Regions from separate parts of the Robinsoniella sp. RHS genome, predicted to be linked through region 3. Evidence: riboswitches for the same ligand, from Rfam matches in the RefSeq annotation. Region 3 holds a riboswitch; each other region holds the start of a gene.
What was found. A riboswitch is a leader RNA that binds a small molecule or an ion and turns the genes downstream of it on or off. The one in region 3 is predicted to bind cobalamin.
Positions count from the first base shown of each region.

Region 1: it holds a riboswitch for cobalamin, as region 3 does, so the genes downstream of both, RHS_RS20190 (ABC transporter substrate-binding protein) here and RHS_RS15685 (leucine-rich repeat domain-containing protein) in region 3, are expected to answer to the same signal.
Region 2: it holds a riboswitch for cobalamin, as region 3 does, so the genes downstream of both, RHS_RS08595 (energy-coupling factor ABC transporter permease) here and RHS_RS15685 (leucine-rich repeat domain-containing protein) in region 3, are expected to answer to the same signal.
Region 4: it holds a riboswitch for cobalamin, as region 3 does, so the genes downstream of both, RHS_RS04505 (Ig-like domain-containing protein) here and RHS_RS15685 (leucine-rich repeat domain-containing protein) in region 3, are expected to answer to the same signal.

Region 1 covers NZ_JNGB01000063.1:18,693-21,897, forward strand. The annotation lists gene RHS_RS20180 (iron-containing alcohol dehydrogenase) at 1-367, shown strand, start outside; gene RHS_RS20185 (uroporphyrinogen decarboxylase family protein) at 407-1,471, shown strand; cobalamin riboswitch at 1,499-1,684, shown strand; gene RHS_RS20190 (ABC transporter substrate-binding protein) at 2,002-3,177, shown strand.
Region 2 covers NZ_JNGB01000016.1:35,871-39,075, reverse strand. The annotation lists gene cbiQ (cobalt ECF transporter T component CbiQ) at 1-127, opposite strand, end outside; gene RHS_RS08600 (energy-coupling factor ABC transporter substrate-binding protein) at 173-511, opposite strand; gene RHS_RS08595 (energy-coupling factor ABC transporter permease) at 501-1,262, opposite strand; cobalamin riboswitch at 1,412-1,596, opposite strand; gene hemA (glutamyl-tRNA reductase) at 2,344-3,205, shown strand, end outside.
Region 3 covers NZ_JNGB01000032.1:94,957-98,161, reverse strand. The annotation lists gene RHS_RS15685 (leucine-rich repeat domain-containing protein) at 252-1,094, opposite strand; cobalamin riboswitch at 1,222-1,422, opposite strand; gene RHS_RS15680 (hypothetical protein) at 1,688-2,197, opposite strand; gene RHS_RS15675 (GTP-binding protein) at 2,454-3,205, shown strand, end outside.
Region 4 covers NZ_JNGB01000005.1:23,611-26,815, reverse strand. The annotation lists gene RHS_RS30085 (Ig-like domain-containing protein) at 1-834, shown strand, start outside; gene RHS_RS04510 (flavodoxin domain-containing protein) at 1,128-1,610, shown strand; cobalamin riboswitch at 1,728-1,942, shown strand; gene RHS_RS04505 (Ig-like domain-containing protein) at 2,126-3,205, shown strand, end outside.

The DNA of each region.
Region 1 (3,205 bases), on a different contig from region 3:
CATGCAGGTGGGAGGCCACTGTCCCCAGGTGACTCATGGACAGGCACTGGCTGCGTTTTATCCCGCATTTACCAGATACACTTACCCCGCAGCAGTGGAGAAATTTGCTGCAGTAGGAAGAATTTTAAATCCCGGGCTCCAGTCGGAAACAGAAGACACAGCTGCGGCAAAATGCTGTAAGGAAATAGACCGTTTCTTAAAAAAGATCGGTCTCTGGACTGGCTATAAAGAACTTGGGGTTACCATGGAAGATATCCGTGAGATTGCAGACTGCGGACAGGTACTGGGCGATTATCTGAACAACCCGAGAGTGGCTGACATTGAGGAAATGTATGAGCTGCTGGTTTCCTGCTATGAGCGGGATTAGAATCTGGCACCTGCATGAAAGAAAAGGAGTGTAAGGCAGATGAACTGTTTAAGCAAGCAGCAAGTAAAAGACGTAATTGAAGGCAGAGGAGCAGCATCCAGACCGCCGATTCTCTATGATTTGTGGATCGGAGAGAATGTGTTTGGCTGGAATACAAAGGAAAGAGAAGCATGGCTTTCCGGTTATCCAAGAGATATTGAGGATGTGTTTCTGAACATTCCCGATCTGATTCATGCTCCGGCAGATGATCCGGATTACCGCTGGGCAGGCACAGATATGAAAGATATGGAGGAAAAAGGATGGGATGCCAGGATTTTAATTGAAGACTGGGAGAGCGGGGAAGCAGAAAAATTCTTTGAGACATTTCCGGATCCAGAGTATCCTGGGCTGATCCCGGAGAAGAAGCCCTCCGGAGAACGATATACCCTGGCAAGATGGTGGTATGGATTATTTGAACGCCACTGGTCGCTGCGGGGCATGGAAAATGCGTTGATGGATTTTTATTTATACCCCGATGAAATCCACCGCCTCTATCAAAAACTGACGGACTTCTATATACGGATTATGGAGAGAGCCTGCACGGAGATGAAAATCGACGGATTCTTTGTCTCAGATGACCTGGGAACACAAAACTCCCCGTTTTTTTCACTGGATATCTTCCGGGAATTCTTTAAACCCTATTATCAGCAGATATTCGGGAAGGCCCATGAACTTGGTACCCATTTCTGGCTTCATACCTGCGGAAACATTGAGTTGTTTCTTCCGGAGTTTATTGAAATTGGGCTGGATGTCATTCATCCCATACAAAAATATACCATGGATGAAAAAAGGATTGCAGCCTTATACGGAGACAAGATTTGTATTCTTGCGGGATTCGATGTGCAGCAGACGATACCTTTTGGAACACCGGAAGAGGTGAGAGAGGAAGTCAGGTATCTTCTGGATGCCTATTGGCGGGAAGATGGACGCTTAATGGTTACCATGGGGAACGGGTCAACGGAAGACTGGAAATTAGAAAGCCTTCGGGCGTTGTATGAAGAAACTGTGGGGTATGTTGGAATGTACGAAAGAACAAAAGTTATCAATACTGCAATTAACGGTTGACTTTATATCAAAACAGGGTGTAGAATGTACAAGCATAAAATATTAAGTGCCCGCTGCATGTGGGGTAAAAGGGAATTAGGTGTAGAATCCTAAACGATCCGGTCACTGTGATTGGTGAGCAAAGCCATAGAGAGCCATTGCATTTTTGTGAGAAGGCATGTCTTTGCGTTATAACCATAAGTCAGGAAACCTGCTTAATATAGGGTTGGTATCTTCCGCAGAAAGTATCCATTCCATATACAGAGAAATAAGTCCATCAATATTCTTTGAGTGTGTCTGAAAAATGCTTGTATCTACAGAACTCTGACTGATCTGTCCAGTTAAGAGGGGTGAATGGTGCAATTATTTTTCAGAGACACTCCGGTCAGGGCCATCAGATAAAGTTTGCCCGGATTTCTGAATATTTTATGTGGCTTTTAACAAAATGTCTGCGATTACGCGGGCATTTTTTTTGTTTAAAACAGATAAGTATTTTCTTTTTAAAATATGGGATATGCGGTGGTATAAATAAAAACAAAGGAGAAATTCAGATGAAAAAGAAATTAGCAGTTATCGCACTGGCAGGCTTAATGGGAGTATTGACAGCCTGTGGATCAGGAAATAGTACGGCAGCAACGCAGGCGCAGACAGAGGCAAAAACAGAAGCTGTTACAGAGGCGAAAACAGAGGCAAAAACGGAGACAGAGACTGCGGCACAGACCGATAATAAAGCGGGAGAGTCTTCAGAAGGTTCTACAGATGTATCCGGTGAATCTGAAACAGCAGCGCAGTCAGCATCAAAATCAGAGACAGACCATTATCCGGTGACAATCAGTACTTTCAATTTTAATAAAGAACCAGTGGAAGAGACCTTTACGGAAGCACCGAAAAAAGTAATTACGGCATGGCAGAATTCCGTTGAGACAATGCTGGCACTTGGGCTGGAAGATAATATTATTTCTATTATTGGAGTGAGCGAAGATGATATTTCGCCGTCTCTGCGTGAGGCTTATGCCAAAATTAAAGATAAGGAATTTAATGATTTCACGGATTCCAATGCAGCGATGAGCAAGGAAGCAGCCATTATGCTGGAACCGGACTTTATTCTGGCATGGAAATCCACTTTTTCAGACAAGTCCCTGGGGGACGTGGATTACTGGCAGGAGAATGGCGTTAATACCTACATGGCGCTGAATTCCAATGACATCAGTGAAAACAGAACAGTTGACAACGAATATCAGGATATTATGACCGTAGGAAAGATTTTTAATGTAGAAGACAAAGCCCAGGCACTTGTGGATGAAATGAAAGCGTCCGTAGACAAGGTAACCACAGCGACACAGGGCCAGGAGAAGAAAAAAGTCCTGGTTATAGAGTTCCTCGGCGACACCATCAGTATTTACGACAAAACATCTCTGGCGGGGGATATGGTAACCAAAATGGGCGGAGAACTGGTGGATACCGCAAAGGATATCAGCGCCGAGGATATTGTAAATTTAGATCCGGATGTTATTTTTACGATCCACATGGATGGATATGGAGAAGGTGCAGGTTCAGATGCGGTAAAGAGTATCACGGAAAATCCGGCTTACAGCAGTCTGAAAGCAGTAAAAGACAGCCAGGTATTCCCACTGAATCTCAGCGATGTTTATACAAGCGGCATTCGTACAATTGACGGCTTAAATGCGATTGGAAAGGCACTGTATCCGGAATTATATCAGGATTAACAGTGGTAGTAACCGCAATTACCTTAAT
Region 2 (3,205 bases), on a different contig from region 3:
AGACAGAAAGTGCAATCGAACGATCTATTACACAAAACAGAAGTGTAATTATTGCAAGAGCTGTTTTAACTGAAGCATTTGTGTACCTTAATTTTGAAGTATAACATAGCTTATCGATGATAATCATTTTATTAACCTTCCCAATATGTAGTATTTAGGAGAACCCAGTAATTTAAGCTTTGGCCTTTTTTGCTTTACTCAAAGTTCCTTTTCTCTCTTCTCTTTTTTTTGCATGCTTTGTGCGTTCACGCAGCATACCGATGCAATAACCGAATACACCCGCGCCAAGAGCAGCCTGCAGACAGAAGAGAAGACTTTCTGTTTCTCCGCCCGGTGGCTCTAAAAGAGGAGATGCCCAAGGCTGATAATTAGGGTCAATCTGAGTGATTGCTTCTTCAGCAGCGCCATCAGCACCGCCGAATTCTGAGTCCTTATTTAATGCCAGAGGTACTACGGCGATCAATACACAGATTAAAAGCAGGATAATGACTGTTTTTCCTTTACCGCCCATTAACCACACCTCCTTTGAAATAACCAAGATCTGTTAATTCAGATTTGGCATAAGATTCCAGACCAATCATAACGACAGCTGTAATAATACCTTCGATAATAGCAAGTGGAACCTGAGTAACAGCGAAAATACCCATGAACTTCGTAAGGGAAGCCATAAATCCGCCAACCTCCGAAGGGTACGCAATTGCCAGCTGGAAGGATGTAATCATATAAGTAAATAAATCTCCAAGGCATGCTGCCAGGAATACGGATACCAATTTATTTACGTTAAACTTCCGGCACAGTTTGTAGATACCAAATGCCAGGAAAGGACCTGCGATTGCCATAGAAAAAGTATTGGCGCCTAATGTGGTAAGGCCGCCATGTGCCAGCAGAATCGCCTGGAATAATAAGACGATGATACCAATGATACTCATAGCGCTTGGTCCAAATAAGATAGCTCCCAGTCCTGTTCCGGTTGGATGAGAACTGCTTCCTGTTACGGATGGAATCTTTAAAGATGATAATACAAATGCAAATGCGCCTGCAATCGCAAGGATTACTAACACTTTGCGGTGTTCAGCAAGGGTTTTTTTAATGGAAAAAAATCCTGCTACTAAAAAAGGAACACATAACACACCCCAGATAATACAGTATGTAGGTGCGAGGTACCCCTCCATAATGTGCATTGCATTAGCAACAGGAGCAATACCAAAAGCTAATGCAAATGCGCCGGCTAAAACAACCAGTTTTCTTTGTTTCAAACTCATTCTTCTTTCCTCCTACATAAAAAAATCGCCTGATCTTCAAATTAGTTTAGAAGATAGGCGTATGGTCAGAAAATCTTGAAGACGGGCATAGATATCTATGGACATCGACAAAATAATCTGGGCACACCTAGCCATCGTTCGTAACTATGTGTAAATCTCTTATCGCAGGCAGGTCTTCTGACTCAGGCGTTAACATATCAGTTCGTCTTCCCATTCTCTAACAGTGACATTATGAACGAATACTATTCCTATACAGCGGCGCGACCGTGCGGGCATTTCACCCGACTTTCCTATTCTCTGCTTATAAAGCAGCACCTGTCGATATTCAATTATGACAAAATTTTACCATGTACAGTTATAAAAGTCAATAAAATATCTTGACTTTTCCGGCAGATAAAGCCAGTAAAATGAAGAAAAAATACGATGAAGCTGCGCAGTAAATGTCTGCCACTTTTTGTTGTATGGTTATGCACCGATATATGTCTGCTTAAAAGCAACATACCGCAGAATAAACAATAAATATGCAATATGAGATGTATAAAAATAAAACTATTGCAATTATGAAAAATATGTGATATAATAAACCACAAGCGGAAAGAAACCATATCCTACACCACGAATCACCTGCCCACAGGGCAGTCAAAGATCATAAATCAAGTAGATTTCTCTACGAATATTTCCAATTTGCCAAAATTGAATTCAATTCTAAAACAATATTTGTATGCATGTATGTTAATTCATAAATCAGGATGTGCTTTTCTTAAATATAACCGCTGTATTTTGAAAGTCAGAAGGGAGGGACAAGCGATGAATCAAATGCTTATCATTTTTATGATAGGCGGTTAAGAAAAAGTGGCCGTACCGGTTTTCCTGTACGGCTATTTATCCATGAGGAATTTTACGGGATTTTGTATCCTGTTTTATATAGAAAAAGGTACGAAAAGGATTGTATATTTTTAAATTTATTGTTTGATTTTGTAAAATGTTGTGCTATGATGATTAAAGATTGTTACTATTCAATTACAAATTGTTAGAAAATTAGTATGAAAGACTTAAGAAAAAGAATGTTGAGGAATGTTTTATGGGGATTCAGATGATAGGTATTGACCACAGCAGGGCAGTATTGGATGTACGGACAATTTTTTCTTTTACAAAAAAGAGTACCGCCCAGGCTTTCGGGGAACTGAAAAAAATTGAAGGCATACAGGGGAGTATTATTATTTCTACCTGTAACCGAATGGAATTATGGGTGAGCTGCCTGGAAGATTTTAAAGGTTCTTTGTATGAGATTTTGTGTGAGATACGCCAGGTGCCTAAGGAGTTGTACCGGGAATACTTTGTGGAGCGTCGGGAAGAGGAGGCGGTACGGCATTTGTTCGAGGTATCCTGCGGGCTGAAATCCAAAATTTTAGGCGAAGACCAGATCATAACCCAGGTAAAGGATGCGCTTTCTTTTGCCAGAGAACACTATGCCACCGATAATGTCCTTGAAATATTGTTCCGCATGGCGGTTACAGCAGCAAAAAAGGTGAAAACCAATGTGACGATGTCTACTGCTAACCAATCCGTGATTCATCAGGCGATAGAAGTATTGAAAAAGGAAGGATATACATTTCGTGGTAAGAAATGCATGGTCATTGGGAATGGCGAGATGGGAAAGCTGACGGCCACGGTAATGTGTCAGGAAGGTGCTGATGTAACGGTTACCGTAAGGCAGTATCGCAGCGGTATCGTAGAAATTCCACATGGCTGCAGGAGAATTGATTACGGAGAACGTATGTCCCTGTTTGGAGAGTGTGACTATGTCGTCAGCGCAACAGCAAGTCCTAACTATACACTAAAAGAACATTGTGTCAGGGAGGCGGACGTCTGTCATGATATGGTGCTGATTGATCTGGCAGTACCAAGGGATATTGAGCCGTCGGCCAGAGAGCTTCCCCATA
Region 3 (3,205 bases):
AATAGTATACTGTACACTTTATAATAATAAACAATATTTTTTATTAACTACTAATTCTATCTATAATTAATTTTTAAACTCCACAAAAAACATTAAGTAAATATTTATATAACAAATAAATGATATAGAGTTATATTTCAAATCATTAAGAACATAGTTCTCCAATATCTTGAATATAATAAGTATTCTATACTATTATACAAGTGTTTTTATGTAATATTTTTATACTATTTGTAATTTTTTTACAATATTTAGCAGTATTCCCGTGTAAACCCAAATTTATCACAGTATTCATCCATTCTACTACCCCTTTTACATCGTATAACAGCACTTTTATTAATAATCCAATCCCCAATTTCATCCGGATCATGATGGATCTCCAGTATTTTCAGCCGGTTACATCCATGAAATACCCATTTGCCAATCTTCTTTAGGGATTCCGGCAATAACACATACTCTAACTGATTGCACTTAAAAAATGCGCTGTCTTCTAAGACCCTCAGGTTACGGGGAAGCTTCAGCATCGTAAAGCCCGTCTGATAGAACGCCTCACGACCAATAGATTCTAATGTAACCGGAAAATGCAGTTTTGATAAATTCATACATTTATAAAACGCTCGTTCTTCAATACGGTTTATTTTGCTTGGCAGTATAAGTTTTGTGAGATTCTGACATTGATAAAATGATTCTCTTGGTATGATAAAATTCACCCTGCTTGGTTCAAATGTGACTGACTCAAGACGTTTACACTCTTTAAAAGCTCCATCTCTGATTGACTTTGTACTAGCTGGAAAATATATTTCCTTTAATTTTGAGCATCCGCAAAATGCTTCTTCCTGCACCACTTCCAGATTTCCAAAGCTGACTTTATATAATGAAGTACATCCGTAAAAGCTTCTTTTCCCGATTTTCTTTATATTCGGAGAAAGATCTGCCGTTTTCAGACGTATTTTATTACGAAGTGCCTGATCTGAAACTTCATCAAAAATTGTTCCAATACTCAGATTTTTATCTGCGCACTGTTTTCCTTCCCGCATGCCAAATACTCGAAAGCCGACATTTCCTCCCTTATAAATAAGTACTTGACTTCCCATTTTACTCTCCCTTTTCCTTTGTATCCCTCTTTTAAAAAAGAAAGCCCTTCTGTACATAGACTGAAAGGCTTTTCATAACATATAAATTTTTGCACAAAAATAAACTCATTTCCTCATCCCGGAAATAAAGTAAGCTGGGCATTACGGCAGGTATCCTGACTTCGCTTCATCCTCAGAAACGCCTTCTCAATATTTTTCAATATCAATGGCATCCTGTTTCTTCGTCCACGTTACAGTAGAGGTGACTGTGCCGGTCTTTCACCGGCTTCCCTTTTAACATTTTATCCCACATCATCTGTGGAATATGACCGCAATCCTTAAATTTCTTCTTATTTTACCATAATATCTCAAACACATTTAAAAGTCAAATGTTTTTGGCCATGGAAAGTTCTTTTAGAGCTTTTTAGAGCTCGTTCACCCCCAATTCCAAAGTTACCTTTTTTTCTCACCCGGCTTAAGTTCTATCAGCTGATGATTGGTCCTTGCCGCATTTCTACGTTCAGCATACCCGGTAGACGGAATCAATCTCATTACATATTCCTGCACCCCTGACTGCCATTACGGCAGCCAGGGGTGTGAAGTTAAGTATTATTTTACAAAGTATTTCTATTCGTAACTGTTTTAATCGTATTCCATATAGTGGGTACTGCTCCTAATACAGTAAAAGCATATAACATGCAGAGATCCTTTATGTAAATCCCCCCGTCTATAGCTCCTTGCCTGATCATGACCGGAATAAGGCGGAACGCACTGAAAACATCTATATTTAGTACATCTGCCGCATCTATTGCCCAACTGAGCTGCTGGCTCACATAGACTACGCAGATCATAAAAACAGATGATATAACTATTCCTTTCAAGCTCATCTTTCCGGCCAGCATCTGATATCCTTTTATCGCACACACACCCATCACTACACCTGAGATAGATGCCATATATCCAAGCTGGTCCACTACTACGATACATAACAAACCAATGAGAGTTCCCAAAAATGCTCCTACTATACCTGCTATAATATTTTCTTTCTTTTCTTCAACCGGCTGCACGCTTTGCTTATAGTTAAACTGGGTTCCGGTTCCGTATGGGTCCAAATTTCTTTCCATTTCCTTTTCCTCCTGAAGTATTCTCTTTACCTTTCCGGCACTTTACTAATTTCGTTCCATGTCCGGGATAAATATTATAACCTAGAACCAGAGATACATTATATTCAGTGTATTGAAAAGACTTTTTTATGTCATGAAAACCTCACGATATTAGTTTTAAACATCCATGAATAAATAAATTTCCCAGGTAATATATATGATAACAGAGAAACTGGCCTGTACCGGTTTCAAGGAAGCAGAAAAAAGGAGGAGAACGATGACCGATATATATATTGTTTCAGGATTTTTAGGAGCCGGCAAAACTACATTGATTCAAAAACTGCTAAAAGAAGGATTCCAAGGTAAGAAGGCAGCTCTGATTGAAAATGATTTTGGGGATATCAGCGTAGATGCGGCTCTGCTAAGAGATGGAAATGTACAGGTAAAAGAAATGAACGCAGGCTGCATTTGCTGCAGTCTTTCCGGCGATTTTGTAAAAGCCATGAAAGACCTTCTGGATCAATTTCATCCGGATATTATCCTGATTGAACCTTCCGGTGTTGGAAAATTATCTGATATTACAAAGTTCTGCGCAAATCCACAGATCCGTTCTCTTGCGCAGATCAAGCAAAAAATTACGGTTGCTGATGTGAAGCGATGTGCCATTTATCTTGAGAATTTTGGTGAGTTTTTTGAGGATCAGATAATAAATGCAGATACAATACTGCTTAGTTGGGCAGAAGATTATCCGGGCAAAGTAAAAAGTGCGTTCCAACTGGTCAGCAGATTGAACCCAGATGCAAAAATACTTTCTGAACCCTGGATGAAAATCAATACAGCCCGGCTTCTGAATCTCTATCGAAATGATCAATCTATGATATCTGAGAAGGATTATTTGGCCAAATGCCACTGCATCGATAATCCTGAACTGAAAAGACAACTTAAACCACTTTACTGTGACAACCATACCGAACAAGATGAAGGACAAGATTCCTGTGACTGCGGCCATACCCAGCAGAACTCTGACCT
Region 4 (3,205 bases), on a different contig from region 3:
TATGTCAGCAATTACAGTGTCTTAACAGCTGCAGAAAAAACTCTGGCTGATTTATCAAAACCGGTACCGCCGGAAGTAGTAAAGGTTACAGGAGTTACATTACAGACAGCATCCATATCTATGTATCCTAACCAGGTACAATTGCTGAAAACAACCGTGACACCAGCCAATGCCGCAAACAAATCAGTAACCTATAAGAGCAATAATACAAAGGCAGTCACAGTTGACGCAAATGGAAAAATAACCGCAAAATCTGCAGGAACTGCTGTTATAACAGTATCCGCACAAGATGGAAGCGGTAAGTCTGCTGCCTGTAAAGTTACTGTTAAAAAGGCAAATGTGAAATTAAATGCAACAAAATTACCATTACAGTTAAAAAAGCGGGTGACGCTTAAGGTATCTGGATTGGCAGCAGGGGATAAAGTGGTCTCCTGGAAGAGTTCCAATAAAAAATATGCGGTGGTATCGGACAAAGGGAAAGTAACAGCGAAGAAACCTGGAAATACGAAAATTACCGTAACTACAAAATATGGAGCCAAAGCAACCTGTAAAGTAACCGTACAGAAAAGCAAGGTGAAAGTGTCCTCTATTTCTGTTAATATGAAAAAGCTTGAGCTGAAAAAAGGTAAAAAGGCAAAATTAGCAGTAACACTTAAACCAATTACGGCGAAAGATAAGGTTACATTTAAATCTTCTGATCCTAGTGTTGCGACGGTAGGTTCTAAGGGAGTAGTAAGGGCAAAGAAAAAAGGAGAATGTAAGATTATTATCCGTACGTCAAATGGAAAGAAGAAAACGGTAAGAGTGAAAGTTATAAATAGTAACAAAAAATAAAATTTTAACACGAAATTCCAATTAAAACAATTAAAATATGACTGCACGATCTGGCTGCAGAGAAATGATGAATCAATCTATGGTGATATCCATATTTGAATTCTTTCTCTGCGGTTCGGATCGTGCAGTTTTTGTATGTAGTGACTAAAAGTATCAAAATAAAATTTTTGCAGGCCTTATTGACAAATAGATAATAATAGGATATGATAACGATATAAATTAAATTAACAGTGTTAAGTATATGCAAAAACCAAAAACCAACAACTAAAAAATAAGTGTATAGGAGTAAGTGTATGAAAATATTGATACTATATGCAAGTAAATATGGATGTACAGAGGATTGTAGCAACTATCTCAAAGATAAACTGAACCAGGAAGTAAAAACAATAAATTTAAAAGAAGCCGGATCCGTCGATTTGCAGCAATATGACTGGGTTATCATCGGCGGATCCATATACATAGGGAAAATACAAAAAGAAGTAAAAGTTTTTTGTGAACAGAATCTGCAAAGCCTGCTTACAAAAAATATTATTTTATTTATGTGCTGTACAACACCTGATCAGGAAAGTGGGTTCTTCATCAAAAATTTCCCCGCTTCGCTGCGAAAGCATGCTGAAAAAACAGTAAATATGGGAGGTGAACTTCGTCAACATAAAATGGGATTTTTCGATAAAAAATTAACAGCCATGGTGTCGAAACTGGAGCCTAAGAAAAATGAAATACTATATAAAAATATAGATGGATTAGCTGATTTTCTAAATAAGAAATGTTCTTAAATGAAGCTGCTAAAAGAAAAATATTTTTATAGTTTTGGAGGTAAAATATAAAAAAGATACCAATTATCCAAAGAAATTCATTGACTTTCCCATATCAATGAGATAGTATTATTTCATAAACAAAATATTAATTGCGGTCATTTTTCATGCAGTTTTTCAGAATCTGCCATGAAAGTGATAATAGGGAAGCCGGTTCAATTCCGGCACAGTCACCTCTACTGTAACGTGGACGAGGAAACAATATGCCATTGGCGCTGTACAGATAGCTGCTGAGAAGGCGTTTCTAAGGTCGAAGCGGAGTCAGGATACCTGCCGTAAAAACAGATTGCTGTATTTCCGGGATGAGGAAGCAGATTTGTTTTTATACCGCGATTTAATGTTTGGTGCATTAGAATGATGGAATAAAGAGGATGGGAATCCGATTTGATTATAATATAAAAGCCTTTCTGTTTACACACAGGAAGGCTTTTATTTTTGTGTAAAAAAATATGATACATAATTCAGGAGGAAATGAAATGAGGGAGAAAAAAGTGATTCAGAAATTTTTCGTTTGGATGATTGTCATGCTGCTGTTGATAACAGATATTCCGGTAATGATTGTTCGGGCGGATGAAACAGGTTCCGGTCAGCAAGAAGTAATCATGCTGAAAACGACTTTACAGGATGGTTTTATCCAGCGGTCAAGCAAAAGAACATTTGATGTCTGGGCAAGGGACAGCGGAGATAACAAAGTGGATTCAGAGGCATTTCTGTACAATGAAGATATGCCCAATGACAGAGAAGCACTGAAGGTGAGCTGGAATGATAAGAAAAAGACCAGCTATTTATTGAATATGACAGGAAAGCCAGATGGCAGCTACGTTATTATTGTCAGGGGATTTAAGGCAGACAAAGCAGAAAATGAGATTCAATATCATTTTACCTATCAGGCGGCAGATAAAGGCGATTGTATAGGATATGCGGCTTTTGATATCGAACTTTTCACGATTTCAAAAGATTATCTGATTGAACCGGTTCTGGTACCGGTATATGAAGGTGAGAATTCCGTTCGTGTACTCCAGCGGCTGATTCAAAAAAATGGATTTGATATGGTATATACGGGGAGCCTGGATACCGGCTTTTATTTATCTAAAATTCAGAATCTTCCATCTGGATTTTTGGAGGATGCGGCTTTAGAGCCTACGGTGGCAACTGTTGATGAAGTGCGCAATGCCTTTGATCCAACTGCTTTTATTGACGGAGAACTGGGAGAATTTAATTTTAGCCGTATGAGCGGCTGGATGTATTGTCTGAATAATGTATTCCCAAATGTAGGATTTGCGGATACTTATCTGTCAGATGGAGATGTGGTACGCGTACAGTTCACGGTAGGATATGGTTCTGAGATCGGCGGCTCCGGTGCAATGGGTGGTGGGGATATTGATGATTATTATCTGGTAGCAGACAAAGACCGTCTGACATATCTGCTTGCCAGTATAAATTCTGCAGCAAATAGGGAAGCGTTGCTGAATGACCCAAAGATCAGCCAGATGGTAAATCAGGCGAACCAGGTCATGAGGAATATCGGAGCAGAGCAAAATGTGGTAGATGAGACA